Regions from separate parts of the Streptomyces sp. NPDC054757 genome, predicted to be linked through region 1. Evidence: riboswitches for the same ligand, from Rfam matches in the RefSeq annotation. Region 1 holds a riboswitch; each other region holds the start of a gene.
What was found. A riboswitch is a leader RNA that binds a small molecule or an ion and turns the genes downstream of it on or off. The one in region 1 is predicted to bind cyclic di-AMP.
Positions count from the first base shown of each region.

Region 2: linked by a shared signal. The riboswitch ahead of ACWGKJ_RS17630 (M23 family metallopeptidase) and the one ahead of ACWGKJ_RS23455 (transglycosylase family protein) in region 1 are both predicted to bind cyclic di-AMP.
Region 3: linked by a shared signal. The riboswitch ahead of ACWGKJ_RS26030 (M23 family metallopeptidase) and the one ahead of ACWGKJ_RS23455 (transglycosylase family protein) in region 1 are both predicted to bind cyclic di-AMP.

Region 1 is NZ_JBSHBW010000021.1:33,629-41,350, forward strand. Features, by position in the region: gene ACWGKJ_RS23435 (SurA N-terminal domain-containing protein) at 1-640, shown strand, start outside; gene ACWGKJ_RS23440 (nucleoside triphosphate pyrophosphohydrolase) at 828-1,799, shown strand; gene ACWGKJ_RS23445 (cytochrome P450 family protein) at 1,796-3,067, shown strand; gene ACWGKJ_RS23450 (transglycosylase family protein) at 3,196-4,266, shown strand; cyclic di-AMP (ydaO/yuaA leader) riboswitch at 4,524-4,710, shown strand; gene ACWGKJ_RS23455 (transglycosylase family protein) at 4,714-5,421, shown strand; gene eno (phosphopyruvate hydratase) at 5,709-6,998, shown strand; gene ACWGKJ_RS23465 (FtsB family cell division protein) at 7,127-7,603, shown strand.
Region 2 is NZ_JBSHBW010000013.1:66,735-74,456, forward strand. Features, by position in the region: gene ACWGKJ_RS17620 (M16 family metallopeptidase) at 1-658, shown strand, start outside; gene ACWGKJ_RS17625 (M16 family metallopeptidase) at 679-2,046, shown strand; cyclic di-AMP (ydaO/yuaA leader) riboswitch at 2,360-2,519, shown strand; gene ACWGKJ_RS17630 (M23 family metallopeptidase) at 2,532-3,335, shown strand; gene ACWGKJ_RS17635 (GntR family transcriptional regulator) at 3,645-4,322, shown strand; gene ACWGKJ_RS17640 (HPr family phosphocarrier protein) at 4,521-4,802, opposite strand; gene ACWGKJ_RS17645 (bifunctional acetate--CoA ligase family protein/GNAT family N-acetyltransferase) at 4,929-7,722, shown strand, end outside.
Region 3 is NZ_JBSHBW010000025.1:18,184-25,905, forward strand. Features, by position in the region: gene ACWGKJ_RS26025 (aldo/keto reductase) at 1-482, opposite strand, end outside; gene ACWGKJ_RS26030 (M23 family metallopeptidase) at 845-1,906, opposite strand; cyclic di-AMP (ydaO/yuaA leader) riboswitch at 1,918-2,058, opposite strand; gene ACWGKJ_RS26035 (PP2C family protein-serine/threonine phosphatase) at 2,344-3,495, opposite strand; tRNA gene ACWGKJ_RS26040 (tRNA-Met) at 3,659-3,732, opposite strand; gene ACWGKJ_RS26045 (metallophosphoesterase) at 3,934-5,250, opposite strand; gene ACWGKJ_RS26050 (SDR family oxidoreductase) at 5,418-6,299, opposite strand; tRNA gene ACWGKJ_RS26055 (tRNA-Lys) at 6,648-6,720, opposite strand; gene ACWGKJ_RS26060 (FG-GAP-like repeat-containing protein) at 6,849-7,722, opposite strand, start outside.

The sequences.
Region 1 (7,722 bases):
CGTTGCGCTCGTCGCCGCAGCCCCGCTTCTCGCCGCCTGCGGCAGCCAGCCCCATCCGGGCGCGGCAGCCGTCGTGGGTAAGGACCGGATCACGGTCGCGGCCCTGCAGACGCAGGTGAACGACGTACGCAAGGCGCAGAACAAGTCTCCGCAGGCCGCCGAGCTGATCAGGAGCAGCAACAACCTCAGCGGGATGAAGCTCGGCACCATGATCTTCGACCGGGTGCTCGCGAAGGCGGCGGCGGACGCCGGGGCGAAGGTCACCCGCAAGGACATCCAGGACGCGCGCGACCAGCTGGTCAAGCAGGCGGGCAGCGAGCAGCGGCTCCAGCAGGTCTACCTCCAGCAGAACGGCATCGCACCCGGCCAGATCGACCAGGCGCTCCAGGAGCAGGTCACCGCGTCCAAGCTGGCCGAGAAGCTGGGCGGCGTCTCGCTCGGCACTCCGCAGGGCCAGAGCGCGGTGCTCCAGGCGATGATGAAGACGTCCAGGGCGATGGGCGTGGACGTCAATCCGCGCTATGGGGTCTGGGACGCGAAGAAGAGCCAGCTCGGCGCGTACAAGACGCCGTGGATCACCGAGGTGACCAAGGAGCAGACGGGCCAGTCCGCCGGGACCGGGGTCAGCGCGGCGGGATAGCGGTCCGGCGGGACAGCGGCGCAGCGGGCACCGGCACCGGCCCGCCGGGGGATCGGCACAGCGGGACAGCGGCCCGGCGGGATAGTTTCGACGGGTGACCGCTGAGAACACCCACGACCCTGCCCCCTCCGCCTCCGCCCCCGGCCCCACCCCTGTCCCCGAGGCGCTCGACGCCCCCGGCAGGGTCGTGCTGCTCACCACCAGCCACCGGGTCGCGCCGGGACTCCTCTCCTGGCCGGCCTGGCAGCTGCTGCACTCGGCGGACCGGGTGGTCTGCGCGGACCCCGGCCATCCGCAGCTGCCGTATCTGCGCGAGGCCGGGGTGACCGTCGAGCAGGAGGCGCCCGACGCGCACCGGCTGGTCGAGGAGTGCGCGGGCGGGCACACGGTCGTCGTCCTCCCCTCCGGCGAGGGCGACCGGCAGCTCACCGACGGTCTGGCCCGGCTCGCGGGCAGCGGCCGGGTGCGGATGCCGGACCTGGAACTGCTGCCCGGTTCGTACGATCTGCCGGGCGCACGCCTCCTCGACCTGGTGCAGGTGATGGACCGGGTGCGCCGCGAGTGCCCGTGGACCTCCCAGCAGACCCACCGGGGGCTCGCCAAGTACCTGATCGAGGAGGCGTACGAACTCGTCGAGGCGATCGAGGACGGCGACCGGGACGAACTGCGCGAGGAGCTGGGGGACGTCCTGCTCCAGGTCGTCTTCCACGCCCGGATCGCGCAGGAGGGCACCGGCGATGAGGGGGACGAGCCGTTCTCCATCGACGATGTCGCGGGCGGCCTCGTCGAGAAGCTGATCCACCGCCACCCGCATGTCTTCGGCGACGAGACGGCGGAGACCGCCGATGACGTCCACGCCCACTGGAACCGGACCAAGGCGATCGAGAAGCAGCGCACATCGGTGACGGACGGCGTCCCGGTCGGCCAGCCGGCCCTCGCCCTCGCGGCGAAGCTGACCTCCCGGGTGCGGGGCTCGGATCTCGACGTACCGCTCCCGGCGGGCGAGGGCGTCGGCTACCGGCTGCTGGCCCTGGCCGCGAGCGCGGAGGCGGCCGGCACGGACCCGGAGGCGGCGCTGCGCGCGGCGGCGCGGGCGTACCGGGACGCGATCCGGGCCGTGGAGGGCGCGGCACCCCGGGCGGCTACCGTCGAGGAGTGACCGACAACAGCACCGCAGACCCGGCCCCCACCCTCTTCACCTGGGAGTTCGCGACCGATCCGTACCCCGCGTACGCCTGGCTGCGGGAGCACGCGCCCGTCCACAGGACCGCGCTGCCCAGCGGGGTGGAGGCCTGGCTGGTGACGCGGTACGCGGACGCTCGGGCGGCGCTCGCCGACCCCCGGCTGTCGAAGAACCCGGCGCACCACGCCGAGTCCCCGCACGCCAAGGGCAAGACCGGGATCCCGGGGGAGCGCAAGGCGGAGCTGATGACGCATCTGCTGAACATCGACCCGCCGGACCACACCCGGCTGCGGCGGCTGGTCTCCAAGGCGTTCACCCCGCGCACCGTCGCGCTCTTCGCCCCGCGGGTGCAGGAGCTGACGGACCGGCTGATCGACGGCTTCGTGGCGGACGGGAAGGCCGACCTCATCCATGACCTGGCCTTTCCGCTCCCCATCTACGCCATCTGCGATCTGCTCGGCGTCCCGCGCGAGGACCAGGACGACTTCCGGGACTGGGCGGGGATGATGATCCGTCACGGCGGCGGACCGCGCGGCGGGGTCGCGCGCTCGGTCAAGAAGATGCGGAACTACCTCGCCGAACTCATCCACCGCAAGCGGGAGAACCCCGGTGACGACCTCATCTCCGGTCTCATCAGGGCGAGCGACCACGGCGAGCACCTGACCGAGAACGAAGCCGCCGCGATGGCGTTCATCCTGCTCTTCGCCGGGTTCGAGACGACGGTCAACCTCATCGGCAACGGGATGTACGCGCTGCTCCGCAACCCGGAGCAGCGTGCGCGCCTTGAGACCTCACTGGCGGCCGGGGAGACCGGCCTCCTCGCCACCGGGGTCGAGGAACTGCTGCGCTACGACGGGCCGGTGGAGCTGGCCACCTGGCGGTTCGCCACCGAACCGCTGACCCTGGGCGGGCAGTCCGTCGCGGAGGGCGATCCCGTACTCGTCGTGCTGGCCGCCGCCGACCGCGACCCGGAGCGCTTCACCGAGCCGGACACGCTGGACCTCGGACGCACCGACAACCAGCACCTCGGCTACGGGCACGGCATCCACTACTGCCTCGGCGCGCCCCTGGCCAGACTGGAGGCGCAGACGGCGCTCGCCACCCTGTTGCGGCGCCTGCCCGGCCTGCGTCTGGCGGTGGGGCCCGACGAGATGCGGTGGCGCGGCGGGCTCATCATGCGGGGACTGCGCACGCTCCCGGTGGAGTTCGGGGACGCGTCGGATCCTGTCGGACCCTCAGTCTGACCAGGGCTGAAGTGACGTGCCGTCAAGAATGTGACTTTCACGTGATCTCCGCTGCATCGACTTGTGACTGACGTTCGAGTGCGGCTACGTTCACCCCTCAACTCATCCGTCACACGGAAGGCCACCGCATGCGCACCGGGAACGGTCGGCACCGCCGCCCCCGTCAGGCTCCAGCTCTAGTCGTAGCGGCAGGAGTCACGGGCTCGGCCATCGCCCTTCCGCTGCTGGCGTCGACCGGCGCCCACGCGGCCGACGCCACGACCTGGGACCGGGTGGCGCTGTGCGAGAGCGGCGGCATCTGGAGCGCCGACCTGGGCAACGGGCACTACGGCGGCCTCCAGTTCTCGCAGGCGGCCTGGGACAAGTACGGCGGCGGGCAGTACGCGATCCGCCCCGACCTGGCGAGCCGCTCCCAGCAGATAGCCGTGGCCGAGAAGGCGTACGCGGCCGAGGGGGCGAAGTTCTGGGCCAGTTGTGCGGCCGTCGCCGGGCTGACGAAGGACGACGCGGACACGGCCACCGTGGACCCGGGCTCCCCGGCCACCACGAGCCCCACTCCTTCGAAGCCGGCCGGCTCTGACGGGGGATCGAAGAGCACGAATACGGACGGATCGGGGCAGAAGTCATCGAAGGGGACGAGTTCGAGCCCGTCCGACTCCTCCTCCCCCACGGGCTCGCCCTCATCGGACTCCTCTCCTTCGGACTCTCCTTCCGGCTCCTCCTCCGGGTCGTCCTCGCCGTCATCTGACGCATCTTCGGATACATCAGGCACATCAGGCGCATCGGGCGGATCCGGCAGACCCGACTCTTCGGCTCATGCGGACGCCTCGGACTCCGCCTCGCCGTCCACTTCTGACCCGGCGACACCCGCCGACTCCGCCAACGGAGATGCTCCGGCGTCTCCGGACACTTCCGGGGCGGGCAGACACCGGGGCGGAGAGTCCGCCGACGGCCCCGGTGCGCACCGCGACGAGTCCGGGCGGCATGCCTCGCGCGGGGGAAACCCCTCCCGGAATGACGCCCGTACGGACGGCAGCTACACCGTCCGGGCGGGTGACAACCTCTGGTCCATCGCGAAGGCCCATGATCTGCCCGGCGGATGGCCCGCGCTCTACGCGGCGAACCATCGGACGGTCGGAGCCGATCCGGACTTCATCGTCCCTGGCCAGAGCCTTGATCTCGACCAAAATCAGGGGTAGTTAGCGCCTGTATGTCCGCTTCTGTTCGAGTGAGACATGGCTCTCGTCGGTCCGGCTGAATGTCCGTACTGTCCACCCGGCGCATGTCGCCTCTCACCTGCGAAAACGGGACATGCGCGGTCGTAAACCCGGGATTTGCTCGCCGATGTTCATCTTTGAATATCGGGGTGTCCTGTGATTACGGTCAGACCGCTCGCACCGCGGGCCTCTTCGATCGCCACGCCGAATCCTGCCATCGGTCGAGGGGAAGCAGTTGACGCTAAGAAGCGCCGCAGGCAGGAGCGGGGGACCCAGGTAAGCGCCGGGTCCGGCCGTCCGTTCAGAGTCAGAGAACGGCACGAACCGGGACCGGCTTGGGGTGAAGCTGTGCGCTAGGCCGCGCAGCCGGGCAACTCATTGGCCCGAACCCGACAGCTCACCTCGTAGGCGTCGGTGAGGAGATTCTTCATGCTGTTTTCCAGCAAGTCCAAGCACCGTCGCCCCTCGAAGGCCGTCCGCGTCGCCACCCTCGCCGGTGTCGCCGGAGCGGCTGTGGCCGTGCCGCTGATCGGTGCGACCTCCGCATCCGCCGCCTCGGTCTCCACCTGGGACGCCGTCGCGCAGTGCGAGTCCGGTGGCAACTGGTCCACCAACACGGGCAACGGTTACTACGGCGGCCTGCAGTTCAACAACTCCAGCTGGGCCGCCGCCGGTGGTACGCAGTACGCGCCCCGCGCCGACCTCGCCACCAAGGGCCAGCAGATCGCCACGGCCGAGAAGCTCCTCGCCATGCAGGGCCCGGGTGCCTGGTCCTGCGCCGGTGCCGGCGGCCTGACCAGCGGTGGTCCCAGCCCGGACGTCTCCACCTCTTCGAACGGCTCCTCGTCGTCCAGCGCCGACCAGCAGAGCGGCCACAGCGACCAGCAGGCCGCTTCGCGCAGCGAGGCCCGCACCAGTGCGCCGGCCGCCCCGAAGCACGCCGCCCCCCGCCACGCCGCGCCCACCACGATCAAGAAGGGTGACGGCGAGTACAAGGTCAAGGCCGGCGACACCCTCTCCACGATCGCCAAGGCCGAGCACGTCCGCGGTGGCTGGAAGAAGGTCTACGACCTGAACAAGGACATCGTGAAGCAGGCCGACCTGATCTACCCCGGTCAGCAGCTCCACCTGAGCTGATATCAGCTCTCCCCCCAGCACCCCCGGCCCGGCGCGACTCCCCCGTACGCGCCGGGCCGGGGGTCTCTCCGCCGGGGCCGCATCCCGGCCCACAGCTCGGCCGACGGGGGGCCGCCAGCGGGTTACCGCCTGGTAGGTATGCTGACTTTCATACTGTCTTGCGATCTTTTGGGCCCTTTTTCGTCCCAGGGTCCGGGCGCCCTGCCGACTGAGCCCCCCGGGCCGGTTAGGCTCTTGGCGCAAGGCCAAAGAGACCCTGCGCCCATAGCGTCACATCCCAGAAGGAGATGCTAGTGCCGTCCATCGACGTCGTCGTAGCCCGGGAAATCCTGGACTCCCGAGGCAACCCCACGGTCGAGGTCGAGGTCGGCCTCGACGACGGCAGCACGGGCCGTGCCGCCGTCCCGTCCGGCGCCTCCACCGGTGCGTTCGAGGCCATCGAGTTGCGCGACGGTGACCCCAACCGCTACCAGGGCAAGGGTGTCGAGAAGGCAGTCCTCGCCGTCATCGAGCAGATCGGCCCGGAGCTCGTCGGCTACGACGCCACCGAGCAGCGCCTGATCGACCAGGCGATGTTCGACCTGGACGCGACGGAGAACAAGGGCTCCCTCGGCGCCAACGCCATCCTCGGCGTCTCGCTCGCCGTGGCGCACGCCGCTTCCGAGGCTTCCGACCTCCCGCTCTTCCGCTACCTGGGCGGCCCGAACGCGCACCTGCTGCCCGTTCCGATGATGAACATCCTGAACGGCGGGTCGCACGCCGACTCCAACGTCGACATCCAGGAGTTCATGATCGCGCCGATCGGCGCCGAGTCCTTCTCGGAGGCGCTGCGCTGGGGCGCCGAGGTCTACCACACCCTCAAGAAGGTCCTGAAGACCAAGGGCCTGTCGACCGGCCTCGGCGACGAGGGCGGCTTCGCGCCGAACCTGGAGTCGAACCGCGCCGCTCTCGACCTCATCATCGAGGCCATCAAGGAGGCCGGTTACGCGCCGGGCAAGGACATCGCGCTCGCGCTCGACGTCGCCGCCTCCGAGTTCTACAAGGACGGCACGTACGAGTTCGAGGGCAAGTCCCGCTCGGCCGCCGAGATGACCGAGTACTACGAGGAGCTCGTCGCCTCGTACCCGCTCGTCTCCATCGAGGACCCGCTGTACGAGGACGACTGGGACGGCTGGAAGGTCATCACCGACAAGCTGGGCGCCAAGGTCCAGATCGTCGGCGACGACCTCTTCGTCACCAACCCGGAGCGGCTGGCCCGCGGTATCGAGGAGGGCTCAGCCAACGCCCTGCTCGTCAAGGTCAACCAGATCGGTTCGCTGACCGAGACCCTGGACGCCGTCGAGCTGGCCCAGCGCAACGGCTTCAAGTGCATGATGTCGCACCGCTCCGGCGAGACCGAGGACGTCACCATCGCCGACCTCGCGGTCGCCGTGAACTGCGGCCAGATCAAGACCGGCGCCCCGGCCCGCTCGGACCGCGTCGCCAAGTACAACCAGCTGCTGCGCATCGAGGAGATCCTCGACGACGCCGCGGTCTACGCGGGCCGCTCGGCGTTCCCGCGCTTCCGCTCCAACTGATCGGGCCGCAGCACCGCATAGCTGAATCAGCTGAATCAGCAGCGAAGGCGCAGCCACGCGCAGCCGTCCCCGTACCCGGTCCCGTACCGTGTCCGGGGACGGACGTGCGTGTGTAACGGGGAGGCGGCATGGCAGGGAACCGGGACCGGTTCTCCACCGCGACCAGACTCAGGGTGCTCGGTGAGCAGACCGCGGCCCGTGTCTACCGCTCCCAGTCCAGGCGCCAGGCGCGCAGACCCCGGCTCACCGGCCGGGCGGCGATACTGCTGATGGTGCTCTGCACCCTGGTGGTGGCGCTCGCCTACCCGATGCGGCAGTACGTGTCGCAGCGGGGCGACATCGCCGACCAGCGGCGCCAGGTCAGCGACGCGAAGGCGCGCGTCGAGGAGCTGCGGGACCAGAAGGCCCGCCTCCAGGACAACGCGTACGTGGAGCGGCTGGCCCGTGAGCAACTGCACTTCGTGCGGCCGGGGGAGACCAACTACACCATGGTCGACCCCGACTCCCGCACCCAGCACTCCGCGGGCAAGGGCGCCGCGGACCGGCCGTGGTACTCCAACGTGTGGGACGGCGTGGACAGCGCGGACCGCACCAAGGCGCCGTAGCCCGGGGGCGCCGGACCTCCGGGCCACGGACCGGTGGTGCCTCGTCGGCCACCGGCTCCGCGTACGCCCCGTAAGCACGCGCCCCGTGCACCGGCACCCCGCTCCACCGGCACACCCGC
Region 2 (7,722 bases), on a different contig from region 1:
CCTCGGTGGCGAGGTGCGCGAGGAGCTGTACGAGGAGGTGCCGTCGCGCGCCCTGATGGCCGCCTACCGGCTCCCCGAGGACGGCACCCGCGCGTGCGACGCCGCGGACATCGCGCTGACGATCCTGGGCGGCGGCGAGTCGTCACTGCTCCACAACAGGCTGGTGCGCCGGGACCGTACGGCGGTCGCGGCCGGCTTCGGTCTGCTGCGGCTCTCCGGCGCCCCCTCGCTCGGCTGGCTGGACGTCAAGACGTCCGGCGGTGTCGAGGTCCCGCAGATCGAGGCGGCCGTCGACGAGGAACTGGCCCGCTTCGCGGCCGAGGGCCCCACGGCCGAGGAGATGGAGCGCGCGCAGGCCCAGCTGGAGCGCGAGTGGCTCGACCGGCTCGGTACGGTCGCCGGCCGCGCCGACGAACTGTGCAGGTACGCCGTGCTGTTCGGCGACCCGCAGCTGGCGCTGACCGCGGTGGGCCGGGTGCTGGACATCACGGCCGACGAGGTGCAGGCGGTCGCCAAGGCCCGGCTGCGCCCCGACAACAGGGCTGTCCTGGTGTACGAGCCCGTCACCGCCGATGAGCCCGAAGAGACCCGTGCGGACGCCGAATCCGACCCGGCCACCGCAGCCACCGACAGCAACAGCACAGAGGCGGACCAGTGACCGACCCCGCGGCCGTGACCATGACCTTCCACCCGCAGCCCCAGGCGGGTGCCCCCAGGCCCTGGGCCTTCCCGGCCCCCGAGCGCTCCACCCTGCCCAACGGGCTGACGGTGCTGCGCTGCGACCGCCCGGGACAGCAGGTCGTCGCTGTCGAGATCAGCCTCGACGCCCCGCTGGACGCCGAGCCCGAGGGGCTCGACGGCATTGCCACGATCATGGCGAGGGCCTTCTCCGAGGGCACCGACAAGCACAGCGCGGAGGAGTTCGCCGCCGAGCTGGAGCGCTGCGGCGCCACCCTCGACGCGCACGCCGACCACCCCGGTGTCCGGGTCTCCCTCGAAGTCCCGGTCTCCCGGCTGCCCAAGGCGCTCGGCCTGCTCGCCGACGCGCTGCGGGCGCCTGCCTTCGCCCCGAGCGAGGTCGAGCGGATCGTGGGCAACCGGCTTGACGAGATCCCGCACGAGCTGGCCAACCCGGCCCGCCGCGCTGCCAAGCAGCTCTCCAAGGAGCTGTTCCCGGCCACCGCCCGTATGTCGCGTCCGCGCCAGGGCACCGAGGAGACCGTGGGGCGTATCGACGCGGCCGGTGTCCGCGCCTTCTACGACGCGTACGTCCGCCCGTCCACGGCCACCGCGGTCGTCGTCGGCGACCTGGCGGGGACCGACCTGGACGCGGTGCTCGCCGAGACCCTCGGCGAGTGGAAGGGCAACGCGGGCACGCCCCGCCCGGTCCCCCCGATCACCGCGGACGACACCGGCCGGGTGGTCGTCGTGGACCGCCCGGGTGCGGTCCAGACCCAGCTGCTGATCGGCCGGATCGGCGCGGACCGGCACGACCGTGTCTGGCCCGCCCAGGTCCTCGGCACCTACTGCCTGGGCGGCACGCTCACCTCCCGTCTGGACCGAGTCCTGCGTGAGGAGAAGGGTTACACCTACGGAGTGCGGGCCTTCAGCCAGGTGATCCGCTCGGCCGCCGACGGGACGGGCGCCGCCATGCTCGCCATCAGCGGTTCGGTGGACACCGAGTCGACCGGGCCCGCGCTCGACGACCTCTGGAAGGTCCTGAGGACGCTGGCCGCGGGCGGGCTGACCGACGCCGAGCGGGATGTCGCCGTACAGAACCTGGTGGGGGTCGCCCCGCTGAAGTACGAGACGGCCGCCGCGGTCGCGGCCACCCTCGCCGACCAGGTCGAGCAGCATCTGCCGGACGACTTCCAGGCCCAGCTGTACGCCCGTCTCGCCGCGACCGGCACGGTCGAGGCGACCGCCGCCGTGGTCTCCGCCTTCCCCGACGACCGGCTGGTGACGGTGCTGGTCGGGGACGCCGCGCAGATCGTGGAGCCGGTCAGGGCGCTGGGCATCGGGGAAGTGACCGTGGTCAGCGGCTGAGCGCGCCGGCCGCCCCTGCCACAGGGCGGCCCATGCTGCGGGGTCCCGGCGGGCGGTGAGTCCGCCGGGACCCCGTCCGTTCGCGGCGGGGTCCGTTGCCCGGGCTGTCCCGAGGCCGCGCGGCCAGGCCCGGTACCGGCTGCGGGCAGCTGGACATGGGCCGCTGGGTACCGGCTGTCGGGGATGGGCTGCTGGACGTCGGATGTGGGATGTGGGATGTGCGACAGAATCCGCTGTCCGTTTGGTGCGGCCGGGACCGACGGCTTAGCGTCACACTCGCTGTCCGTCGGACATAAGCCGCGACCGCGGCGCCGGACAGCGATCGCCGAGTCCCCGTCAGGCGCGAGCCGGGGGAGCCGGGGACCCACTCAGTCCCTGGGGTGAATCGGGGCCGCTCCGCAGGGGCGGGCCCGTAGGGGACCTTCCTGCTCCGAACCCGTCAGCTAACCCGGTAGGCGACAGGGAAGGAAAGGACCAGCCCCTCCATGGCGTTCAGCCGTCCCACCGGCAAGCACCGTGCCCCCAACCGCCCGGCCCGCACGGACCACCCGAGCCGTCCGAACCGCAGGGCCGTCGGCATCGCCGGAGCCGCCACCCTCGCAACAGCCGGTGTCATCGGCGCCCTCGCCTCCCCGGCGGTGGCCGACGGCGCGCAGGTCTCCACCGCGCAGGAAGCCCGTCTCGACCGGACCATCCTCGTGGGGGACACGGTCGCCGACCGGATAGCCGCCCAGGCCACCGCACAGCAGCACGAGGCCGACCACGCCGAGGCCGTGGCGAAGGCCAGGGCCAGGGCGGCAGCGAAGGCGAAGGCCGAGCGGGAACACGCCGCCAGGGCTGCCGAACAGCGCGCGGCCCGCGCCCAGGCCCGTGAACGCCTCAACGCCTATGTGGTCCCGGTCGCCGACTCGTACGTCTCCACCGGCTACAAGACCGGTGGCAGCCTCTGGTCCTCCGGCAGCCACACCGGTATCGACTTCCATGCCGCGAGTGGCACCCCGGTCCACGCCGTCGGCGCCGGCACGGTCGTGGAGGCCGGCTGGGGCGGTGCGTACGGCAACAACATCGTCATCCGGATGCATGACGGCACGTACACGCAGTACGGCCATCTCTCGTCCATCGGCGTCTCGGTCGGCCAGTCCGTCACTCCGGGCCGGCGGATCGGGCTCTCCGGCGCCACCGGCAACGTCACGGGCCCGCACCTCCACTTCGAGGCCCGCACGGGTCCCGACTACGGCTCGGACATCGACCCCGTCGCTTATCTGCGCTCGCACGGCGTCCACGTCTGACCCGGCAGGGCCCCGGGCGGTCCACGTCCGACCCCGGCAGGCCCGGGCGAGCCACGTGTGCCCCCGGCCGGTCCCCGGCCGGTCCTCTTCCGCCGCCCCGGCGCGTCCGCCGCGCGCCGGGGCCACTCGCGTTCCGGATCCGCGCACGAGGCATTTCCAGCGCCCGGTGTTCGCACGGCCGGTTTCTGCCTGGCCAAAAGATATCCATGATTTACCGGGGGCCTTCGGGAATTGACCCGCCCTGCCATAGAGTCACCGCACAGCTGTGGACAGGCCGCGATAGGCGGACGTCGATGCGGAGGTTGGGGCATGCGTATTCCCGCGCATTCGGTATGCACGGCAATCCGTGACGACATCATCTCGGGGGTGTACGAGCGCGGCGGCCGGCTGACCGAGGAGGTGCTCGCGCGCCGTTACGGCGTCTCGCGGGTCCCGGTCCGCGAGGCTCTGCGGACCCTGGAGTCCGAGGGGTTCGTGGTCACCCGCCGCCATGCGGGCGCCTGTGTCGCCGAACCGACCGAGCGTGAGGCGGCCGACCTGCTGGAGATGCGGATGCTGCTGGAGCCGATGGGCGCGGCGCGCGCCGCGCAGCGGCGGACCGAAGCCCATCTGAAAGTGCTGCGCGGCCTGGTGAGGCTGGGGCAGGAGCGGGCCGGGCGGGGGCAGGGCGAGGACCTGCGGTCTCTCGGCGGCTGGTTCCACGAGACGCTCGCGCAGGCATCGGGCAGCTCGGCGCTGACCACGCTGCTGGGCCAGCTGCGGCAGAAGATCGGCTGGATGTACGCCGTCGAGCAGCCGGTCCTTCCGGTCGTGTCCTGGGCCGAGCACGGCTCGATCGTGGACGCGGTGGCGCGCGGCGACGCGGAGCGGGCCCGTGCGCTCACCGCTCTGCACGCGGAGCACGCCAGGGCGGCGCACCGGCTGCGGAAACCGGGGCGCGGGAAGGATCCGAAACATGCCGTAAACACTGTCGGCATCACCGATTAACAGTGCTGCCGTATACAGGGAGCAGATAATTTCGGCTTGCCGGCCGCTGCTCTTTCGCGCCCGTCCGAGAGGAATCCGGTAATCCATCTCCTCTTTCGTGCTGTCTTTTTCTGTGCAGTCTTTTTATGTTCTGCTTTTCGGATGTTCCGGTGCGTTCGCTGCGCAGCCGCATGCCCGGCACCCGGAAAGACAGAATACTCAGACGGTCTCGGGGAGTTCGTCGAGCCCGTCGGTGACCAGCTTGGCCAGCCGGTCCAGGGCGGCGTCGGCGCCCTCCACGTCCGAGGTGAGCACGATCTCCTCGCCGCCCTCCACGCCCAGGCCGAGTACGGCGAGCATCGATGCGGCGTTCACCGGGTTGCTGCCGTTCTTCGCGATCGTCACCGGCACCCCCGAAGCCGTGGTGGCACGGACGAAGATGGAGGCCGGTCGGGCGTGCAGTCCCTCGGTCCAGCCGACCTTGACGCGACGCTCAGCCATGGTGTTGCCCTTCGAGTTCTGCGACAGTTGTCTAGACCATTCTTGCACGGGTGTACCGTGGTGCGGCTCTGCCGGATCACCAGCCTGCACCGCTCCCCGTGCCACCGCGACCCGTACGCTTTCAGCATGCAGCCCCCGCTGGAGGAGAACCCGCACCAGGAGTACCCGGCCCACTGGGAAGCGGACGTGGTGCTGCGCGACGGCGGCACCGCGCGGATCCGGCCGATCACCACCGAGGACGCCGACCGGCTGGTGAGCTTCTACGAGCTGGTCTCACCCGAGTCGAAGTACTACCGGTTCTTCGCACCGTACCCCCGGCTCTCCGCCAAGGACGTCCACCGCTTCACCCATCACGACTACGTCGACCGGGTGGGTCTCGCCGCGACCGTCAACGGCGAGTTCATCGCCACCGTCCGCTACGACAGGATCGCCGCGCACGAGGCAGAGGTCGCCTTCCTCGTCCAGGACGCCCACCAGGGGCGCGGCGTGGCATCCGCGCTGCTCGAACACATCGCGGCGGTCGCCAGGGAGCGCGAGGTCAGCCGTTTCGTCGCCGAGGTCCTGCCGGCCAACACCAGAATGATCAAGGTCTTCACGGACGCCGGGTACGAGCAGAAGCGCAGCTTCGAGGACGGCTCGGTCCATCTCACCTTCGACCTGGAGCCCACCGAGGCGTCCCTGGCGGTGCAGCGCGCCCGTGAACAGCGTGCGGAGGCGCGGTCGGTGCAGCGGTTGCTGGCCCCCCGTTCCGTCGCCGTCGTCGGAGTGGGGCGCGGGGCCGGCGGGGTGGGGCGCGCGGTCCTGCGCAATCTGCACGGCTCCGGCTTCACCGGGCGCACCTACGCGGTGAACCGGGCCTTCCCGGAGAGCCTCACCGAGGTGGACGGCGCCCCCGCCCACCGCTCGGTGTCCTCCGTGACCGCTGCCGGGGAAGTGGTCGACCTGGTGGTCGTGGCCGTTCCCGCCGCGCAGGTGCCCGGGGTGGTCGACGACTGCGGGGCGAACGGGGTGCAGGGGCTCGTCGTGATCTCCGCCGGTTACGCGGAGAGCGGGCCCGAAGGACTGCTGCGCCAGCGCGAACTGCTGCGCAGGGCCCGCTCGTACGGTATGCGTGTCATCGGGCCGAACGCCTTCGGCCTGATCAACACCGCCGAAGCCGTCCGGCTGAACGCCTCGCTCGCGCCCGAGTCGCCGGTGCGCGGCCGGATCGGACTCTTCACCCAGTCCGGCGCGATCGGCATCGCCTTGCTCTCCGCGCTGCACCGGCACGGCGCCGGGCTCTCCTCCTTCATCTCGGCGGGAAACCGGGCCGATCTGTCGGGGAACGACTTCCTCCAGTACTGGTACGAGGACCCGGACACCGATGTCGCCCTGATCTACCTGGAGTCGATCGGCAATCCCCGTAAGTTCACCAGGCTCGCCCGGCGCACCGCTGCGGTGAAGCCGGTCGTGGTCGTCAAGGGCGCCCGGCACAGCGGCAGCGCCCCGCCGGGGCATGCGGTGCCGGTCACCCGGGTCCCGGACGCCACGGTCTCGGCGCTGCTGCGGCAGGCCGGTGTGATCCGGGTCGACACCGTCACCGAACTCGTCGACGCGGGCTTGCTGCTGGCGGGGCAGCCGCTGCCATCGGGGCCGCGCGTCGCGATCCTCGGCAACTCCGAGTCGCTCGGACTGCTGACCTACGACGCCTGTCTCACCGAGCGCCTGCGGCCGCTCCCGCCCGTCGATCTGACGACGGATGCGACCCCGGAGGACTTCCGCGACGCGCTCGGCCGGGCCCTGGCGGACGACGGATGCGATGCGGTGCTGGTCACGGCGATCCCCTGGGTGGGCGAGAACGGCGTGACCGAGTCGGGTGACGGAGAGGTACTGGCGGCCGCCCTGCGGGAAGCGGCCGAGGACGCCCCCGCCAAGCCGGTCGCCGTGGTGCATCTGGAGATCGGCGGTCTCGCGGAGGCACTGGCGGCGGCCACCGGTACGGTACGCGGCCCCCGGGGAACGGCCGCCGCGACCCCACGCACGGGCCCGGCCGCCACCCCGGACAGCCCGGCCGACCGGGACGGCGGCGGGGGAGGGGCCCCGGCCGGTGCGCCCGTGGGGGATACCGGAGACACAGCGGACACGTCGGGCGCCGCGGCCACCGCAGCCGGCACGCCAGGCGGCGACGACACGACCAGCCGGGCCGACAAGGGTACGGGCGCACCCGCCACGCCCCCCGCCCTCCGCACCGGAGGCATCCCCGCCTACCCGGCAGCCGAGCGGGCCGTCCGCGCGCTCGCCCAGGCGGTCCGGTACGCGCAGTGGCGCCGCGAGGCCGCCGAGCCCGGCCGGGTACCGGAGTACGACGACATCGACGAGAACGCCGCAGCCGACCGGATCGATGCGCTGCTCGCCACCGCCCGCGTCGATGTCACCCGCGGCCTGGCACTCTCGCCCGACGACACCTGCGAACTCCTCGGTCTGTACGGCATCCGCGTCCGGCCCGCCCACCCGGCCCCGGACGCGGACACCGCCGTCGCCGCCGCGGAGCAGCTCGGCTACCCCGTGGCGCTCAAGGCCACGGCGCCCCATCTCCGCCACCGCCCCGATCTCGGCGGTGTGCGGCTCGACATCGCGACCGAGGCGGGGCTGCGGCGCGCCTACGCCGAACTCTCCGGCGACCTCGGCAGCCCGGCCGAGGTCCGGCCCGTGGTGCAGGCCATGGTCGGGCGCGGGGTGGACACCGTCGTACGGTCCGCGATCGACCCCGCCGTCGGCGCTGTCCTCTCCTTCGGGCTGGCCGGGGCGCCGTCCGAACTGCTCGGCGACACCGCCCACCGTCTCGTCCCGGCCACCGACCGGGACGCCGCGGGGCTCATCAGAAGCGTCAGGACCGCCCCGCTGCTGTTCGGCTGGCGCGGCTCGGCGCCCGTCGACACCG
Region 3 (7,722 bases), on a different contig from region 1:
CGCTCGGGGCTCAGATTGGACGCGGCGATGGCGCGGACCTTGCCGGCCTTCACCAGATCGTCCAGGGCGGTGATGATCTCATCGACGGGTACGGACTCGTCGTCGCGGTGCGTGTAGTAGAGGTCGATGTAGTCGGTCCGGAGCCTGCTCAGCGACGCGTCGGCCGCGGCCTTGATGTTCGCGGCCGAGAGCCCCCGGTACTCGGGGTGCGAGCCGACCTTGGTGGCGACCACCACGTCTTCGCGGTTCCCGCGTGCGGCCAGCCAGTTGCCGATGACGGCCTCGGACTCGCCGCCCTTGTTGCCGGGCACCCACGACGAGTAGGTGTCCGCTGTGTCGATGAAGTTGCCGCCTGCCGCGGTGTAGGCGTCGAGCACGGCGAAGGACTGTTCTTCGTCGGCGCCCCAGCCGAAGACGTTGCCGCCGAGGGAGAGCGGGAAGACCTGGAGGCCGGAGGAGCCGAGTGCGCGGAGAGAAGTCATACGCCGGTCAACCCTGCGGTCGCCGCCCGCTATTCCGGCCCGCCCCCGTACGGACGAACCGGCAGCCCTGACGTCGGGGGGGATGCCGCCAGGGCTGCCGGGGTGCGGGACGCCGTATCCACCGGCGTTGCGCGCGGGGTGCCGTGCCTCCGGGCGTTCGCGCGGGGCGCCCGTCCTATGGATGTTGCGCAGGGGGCGCCATACCTGCGGACGTTCGTGCGGGGCGCCGTGCCCACGGACGTTGCCCACGGGCGTTGCCCACGGGCGTTCGCGCGGGTGCCATGTCTGCGGACGCCGCGCCGAGGCGCGGCCCTGCGTGCGAGTGCTCCGTGCGGGGGCCGGGCCCTGCCGGGCCGCGTTCCTTACGGGTTGAGGCCCTTGCCCTGGAGCCAGGTCATCGGGTCGACCGGGTCGCCGCCACCCGGCCGGACCTCCAGGTGCACATGCGGGCCCGTGACATTGCCGGTGGCGCCGACCCGGCCGATGACCTCGCCGGTGGCGACCTTCTGGCCGGCGCCGACCGAGATCGAGGACTGGTGGCAGAACCACAGCTCCGTACCGTCGTCGAGCGCGACGACCGTGCGGTAGCCGTACGCCCCGGCCCAGCCCGCCGACTTGACCGTGCCGCCGTGCACGGCCTTGATCGGGGTGCCGGTCGGCGCGGCGAAGTCGAGACCGGTGTGGTGGCCCGACGACCACATCGCACCGCCGTCGTTGAACCGCGAGGTGAGGGTGTACGAGGAGACGGGGAGCGAGTAGCCGGCCGCCAGCTTGGCGAGCCGCTCCTTCTCCGCCTTGGCCTCGGCCTCCGCCTCGGCCTTCTTCTTGGCCGCCTTCTCCTTGGCCGCCGCCTCGTCCCGCTTCTTCGCGGCCTCCGCCGACGCCTTCTCCGCGGCCGCCTTCTCGGCCGCCGCCTTGGCCTCGTCGTCGATCGCGCCCTGCTGCTGCTCGGCCTGCTGGAGGATTCGTGCCCGGAGGGCCTCGCCCGCGTCCGCGCTGCCCTTGCCGGTGGCCGCGGCGGTGGTGAGGGCCGCGTCGGCGGCGCCCGTCTCCGTACCGCCGTGGTCCGGCACGTCGCCGATGTCGGAGATCAGTGAGCCCACGCCGGGCAGCGATTCGGCCTCCGGCAGCTTGTCCTTGACGGACTGCGGGAGGTCGGGGAGCGAGATCGCGAGCGGCGGCTTGCTCTGCGCGCTGGCCATGCCGCCCGCGCCGACGGCCGCGATCACACCGACGCCGAGCACCGTGGAGCTGCGGGCGAGACCGTTGCGCTGCTTGGCGACCCGGTGTTTGCCGCGGACGGTACGGAGGGAGTCCTCGGTGGGATTCCACTCGTCCGGCGCGCCGCCTTCCGCACCGCCGAAACCGAGAGCATCGTCGTTCGGGAAGTAAAGCGTTTCGGGGGCAGGGTTGTTGGACGCCACGGAGGCGCACTCCTTTCCTTCCTTACCGCCTACCGGGTTAGCTGACGGGTTCGGAGCAGGAAGGTCTCCTACGGGCAGCCCTTGCGGAGAGGCCCGATTCACCCCAATTGGTGGTTCCCCGGTTCCCTTGCGGGATTCGGCGCGTGCGCACGGTGCCGCCTCTTGCGACGACTGGGACAACCGCGCTGCGTTATCGAACGTTAATAGACGCGAGGGCCGGATTCCAAGCTGTTCCGACTGATCGTTAACGGCTTTGGCCCGTACTTACCAGGACATAACCGGGCGGATTCGGGCGACTTGATCATCCCTCAGCGGTGGCCGGGAAACCTCGAAATCCTGATCGTGCGTCAACTGTTATGCGGAGTGGTGCTCTTCGACTACGGATCGTGTCCTCCGCGAATCACGTCCTTCGCGGATCACGTCATTCGCGGATCACGTCATTCGCGTTCACGCTCGCGGTGCACGATCCCCACCGTCCTGCGCCGCGCCGGCTGCCCCCGCAGCGGACGGCCCACCGCGAGCAGCGCCATGTCGTCCGTGGAGTGCCCGCCCGTGTGCAGCCGTACGTCGTCGGTCACCGCCGTCAGCAGTTCCTCGGGCCCCGGGAAGATCCGGCCGCGCAACCGCTCCTGCGGTTCGTAGAAGACCCCCTGCGCGTTCCTCGCCTCGGACAGCCCGTCGGTGTAGAGCAGCAGCGTGGACCCCGGCGGGAACGGCGTCTCGTCCGCCCGGTCCGGCCAGGCCGCCAGATCGGACAGCCCCAGCGGCAGCGCGGGATCGGTCGGGGCCAGGACGTGGACGTCCCCGTCCGCGTACAGCAGCAGCGGTTCGGGGTGGCCCCGGTTGAGCAGCCGGATCATGCCCTGGTTCTCGCGCGGGATCTCGGCGAGCGCGGCCGTGGTGAACCCCTCGAAGGCGTCGAGCCCTTCGCGCCGGATCCCCTCCCGGGTCAGCGCGCGCTCCAGCCGCTGGGCGACCTCCTCGATCGTCACCTCCTGTTCGGCGGCCTCCCGGAAGGCCCCGATCACCACGGCCACGGCCTCGACGGCGCCGAGCCCCTTGCCCCGCACGTCGCCTATGACCAGCCGGACCCCGTACGGGGTGTCCTGCACGGCGAAGAGGTCGCCGCCGATGAAGGTGCCGGCCTGGGCGGCCTCGTACCGCGCCGCGATGTGCAGTTCGGCGATCCGCTCGGACGGCACCGGCAGTACGGCGCGCTGCGCGGTCTCCGCGACGACCCGCGCCGATGCGAGTTCCTCGCCGCTTCGCCGGATGACGCGGTTGATGGCCAGCGCGACGCAGGACACCGTGAAGACGGTGATCAGTTCGGTGATCGCCGAGCCCCTGCCGGATGTGCCGTCAGCGGCACGGAGTCCCGCGATGGCCAGGACCGAGACGATCCCGGTGGTCAGGGTGGCCCGGAACGAGAAGAGCGGGGCTGCGATCACCGGGGCGGCGGCGAAGAACGGGGCGGCGGTGAACGCGGGCGGGGTCAGCTGGTCGAAGACCGCCCCGCCCACGATCAGCACGGCGGGGAGCACACGGAGTAACCCCCGCACCCAGCCCGAATCGTCTCGCTGCCCCACCAGTACCCTCCTGCCCGGTTCCGTAAAGCGGCGGACGGTACCGCGCCCTACCAGGCTGTCGGCACCCGGGCCGGTGTGCGATTCGGCCTCGGCCAAGTGGGGGAAGGACAGCGGGCCCCGGAAACGCCGAAGGCCCGGCACAGTGTGCCGGGCCTTCGGTCTTGAGTAGCGGGGACAGGATTTGAACCTGCGACCTCTGGGTTATGAGCCCAGCGAGCTACCGAGCTGCTCCACCCCGCGTCGGTGAACACAACTCTACGGCATGTCCGGGGGTGGTTCGAACCACTTACCGCCCGGGGCCGCTCCGGATCCCTCCGGACCGCCTGCGGATCCCTCCGGACGGCTCCGGACCGCTCCGGACCGCCTGCGGGGCCGGGGTGGCCTCCGCCGTCCGCCGTTCCCGGTGACGGCCTGGACCGCCGCTGACGTACGGCGCCTCGCTCACCCGCCCTCCGACGGGGCGGCCCCGCCGTCCGCTCCGGTGGCGGGCCCGCCACCGGAGCGCAGGGTGAGCAGGGTGATCTCGCTCGGCGCGAAGACCCGGAAGGGCGGCCCCCAGAAGCCGGTGCCCCGGCTGGTGTAGAGCTGGGTCCGCTCGCCGTGCCGGCTCAGGCCGTGCACCACCGGCTGGTCGATCCGTACGAGGAAGTTGAACGGCCAGATCTGGCCGCCGTGAGTGTGGCCGGAAACCTGTAGGTCGATACCGGCGGCAGCCGCCTGCCGGACGTACTTGGGCTGGTGGGCGACGAGCAGGACCGGCCAGTCCTGGTCCGTCCCCGCGAGAGCCCCGGCCAGGTTCGTACGGTGTCCGGCCAGTCCGGAGGATTCCGCCGTCACGTCGTCCACACCCGCGAGGACGAGCGGGTCGCCGCCGCGCTCCACCACGACGTGGGTGTTGTGGAGGGGTTCCCAGCCGAGTTCGGCCATGCGGTCCAGCCAGCCCTGCGCCTCCCCGAAGTACTCGTGGTTCCCCGTGACATAGACCTTCGCCAGCCGTGACCGGACCGTCCCGAGCGGCGCGGACTGCTCCCGGCGCTGGGCGGGTGTGCCGTCGGCGATATCACCGGCGTGGATCACGACGTCCGCGTCCAGCGCGTTGACCGCGTCGGTGACCCGCGCCGACCAGCGGGCCCGGTCGATCGGCCCGAAGTGGGTGTCGGCCAGCACGACGACACGGGTCCCGTCGAGGCCCCGGCCGAGCCGCGGGATACGGACGTCCAGCCGCTTCACCCGGGGGACCCTCATGGCCTCGTGGTGCCCCAGGGCCAGCAGCCCGGCCGAGACCACGGCGACGGCCGCGGCGATGATCCTGGCCCGTTCGTCACCGCCGGCGTCGAGCCCGACCAGCACGAGATGCACCAGACCGCCCAGCACCGACCAGGTGAACAGCACCCAGATCACCCCGAGGCTGCTGTCCGCGATACGCGCCGCCCGGTCGGCCCGTCGGCGCCCGTGGCCCGCTGCCATCAGGAAGGGGAAGGAGACCAGCCAGACGGCGAAGACGACCGTGCCGGCCAGGAACACCGGGAACGGCCAGTGGACACCGGAGGCGAACAGCGTCCACCGCGGCAGGGCGAACAGCAGCACGAGAACGAGGAGGACCACGGCCCCGCCCAGTCGCCGTCGCAGGGACCGCCGCGGCCCCGCGTCCCCACTCCCCGCGCCCGGCACGGACGCCGGGACGGCGTCAGGACCGGGGCCAGGGTCGGGGCCGGGGTCGGCCCCCGGCTCGGACCGGATCGATTCACTGTCTGTCATCACGCCGCCCCGCACATCCGCTGTCATGCCGTCACTCCCCATCATCCGGCATGCGATGTCCAGTGGAAGTGGAAGGAGAGCGTCCTGTATTGGCGAACCCCTGGCCCCGGCGGTGGAACGGCCGGGCGGCGGGGGCGGCCGGAACCCGCCCCGGCTGCCCCCGCCGCTCAGGGCTGGATGTTCTCCAGGTCCTCCAGCAGGCTCGGGTGGGTCGGCTCCCAGCCGAGTGTCTGCCTGGTGTGGGCGCTGGACGCGGGCTGGTCGCTCTCGAAGATCTGGCCGAGGGGCCCGTAGGTCACCGGCGGCACCGACTCGACCGGCAGGCCCAGCCGCCGGCCGATGACCGCGGCGATGTCGCGCACCCGGTCCCCCTCGTCGGCCACGGCGTGCCAGGCGGTGCCGCCTTCCGCCCGCTCCAGGGCGAGCCGGAAGAGGACGGCCGCGTCGAGCGCGTGCACGGCCGGCCAGCGCTGTGCGCCGTCACCCGGGTAGCCGGAGACTCCGGTCTGGCGGGCGATGCCGGTCAGCATTCCGGCGAACCCGCCCTCGCCCCGGTGGTGAACCGTGCGCGGCAGACGTACGGCCGAACTGCGGACGCCGCGCGGTGCCAGGCCCAGAGCCGCGGTGACCGCACGGCCACGGCCGCCGACCGGCCCTTCGGTCACGGTGGGATCGGCCTCGGTGGCGGCGCGGCCCGGCGCCTGGGGCGTGCCCGATACGGTGACGAACGGTCGGTCGCTGCCGACAAGTTCCTCACCGATGGCCGCGATGGCGGTGCCTTCCTCGGCGACCGCCTTCGCGACGGCTTCGGGGCTGCTGAAGTCGTTGGCGAACGCCAGGTGGATCACCCCGTCGGACTGCGCGGCACCGGAGCGGAGGACGTCCAGGTCGGCGAGAGACCCCCGGAGCGGTTCGGCGCCGGCCGCCTCGACGGCCCGCGCGGACGCGTCGGAGCGGGCGAGCGCGAGAACGGTGTGACCGTTGGCGAGCAGTTCGGCGACGACGGCGGCCCCGATCAGGCCGGTCCCCCCGGTGACAAAGACACGCATGGCACTCTCCCTCAAGCGATGGGACCCTTGACCCATCACTCTACCGGAGCGATGGGACAACAGTCCCATCACGACGAGCGGATCCCCTGCCCCGACTTCTTGAGCGAGCGAATCGAGGGAATCGAGCGAAGCAAGGGGAGCAAGGGAAGCAAGGGAAGCAGGAAACCAAGCGCATGCACCGGAACCCCCTTCGGCTCCGGCCCTCCCGGAACGGCCGCCGCCGGCCCGGCGCGCGCCCCCGCCCCGACGGGGGCGTACCACGCGGAAACAAAACAGCGCCCGAACCGGCCGAAGCCGATTCAGGCGCTGAGTAGCAGGTCAGAGGAGGTTCCCCTCACCCCTGTCCGGTAGACCGTGTGGGACTCGAACCCACAACCAATGGATTAAAAGTCCACTGCTCTGCCAATTGAGCTAACGGTCCGTGCCTGGGCACCCCACGAGCATAGCGGGACCGGGCCCGGCAGCCGATCGGGTATCCCCCTGCCGGGCACGTTTGCCGCCACCCGGATCCCTGGCGTGGCCCGGGTGACGGCACTGCGACGCGGCCGCCTAGAAGACGCCCCTGTACCCCTTCCAGCCGGTGGCGATCAGGGTCCGGCCGCCGAACGAGCCCTTGCCGTCGCCCGTGTTGCGGTAGAGGTTCCCCGCCGCGTCGCGTTCGACGATGTCCGCCCTGCCGTCGCCGGTGATGTCACCGACGCCGACGATCGTGTCGTACGAGGCACCCCAGTCCTTGAACACCCGCACCCGCTCCCTGAACTGGCCTGCCGCCGTGCCGTTGTAACGCCACAGCACATGGGCCTTGTCCCGGGCCAGCAGGTCCCCGTAACCGTCACCGTTGAGGTCGCCCACCCCCATGACCTTGCTGTACGTCCACTTCGACCGGATCTTCTTCCCGGCCGCCAGCGTTCCGTCGCTCTTCGACGCGAAGAGGTAGAGATCGCCGGTGGACGACTTCCAGCCGAGCAGGTCCGCCCGGCCGTCGCCCGTCAGGTCCCCGGGAGAGGTGAGGGTCTTGTACGCCTGGAAGCCGGTGCCGAGTTTCGAGTACGGGGTCGTGGGCCTGACCGGCTGCCCGGACGCCGGACGGTAGCCGCGCAGCGAGCCGTCGCTCCACCGCACCAGCACGTCGTTGGAACAGTCCCCGTCGAGGTCCCCGAACGGGACGGCCACCGCTGTGGCCGGCCAGCCGCCGCCGGTGGTCTTGCCGGAGAACTTTCCGGCCCCGTCACCGTGCTGGAAGGTGAACTCCCCCTTGGAGTTGAGGGTCAGCACGTCGCCGACACCGTCCGCGGTGTAGTCGCGCGCCACCGCGGCGCCGCCCGTCAGATGCAGCGCCCCGGACTTCGTCAGCGCGGCGCCCGAGCCGTCCGCGGGCTGTGCGGTGAGGGTCCAGGTGTAGGTGCCGCTCGGCACGGGATGC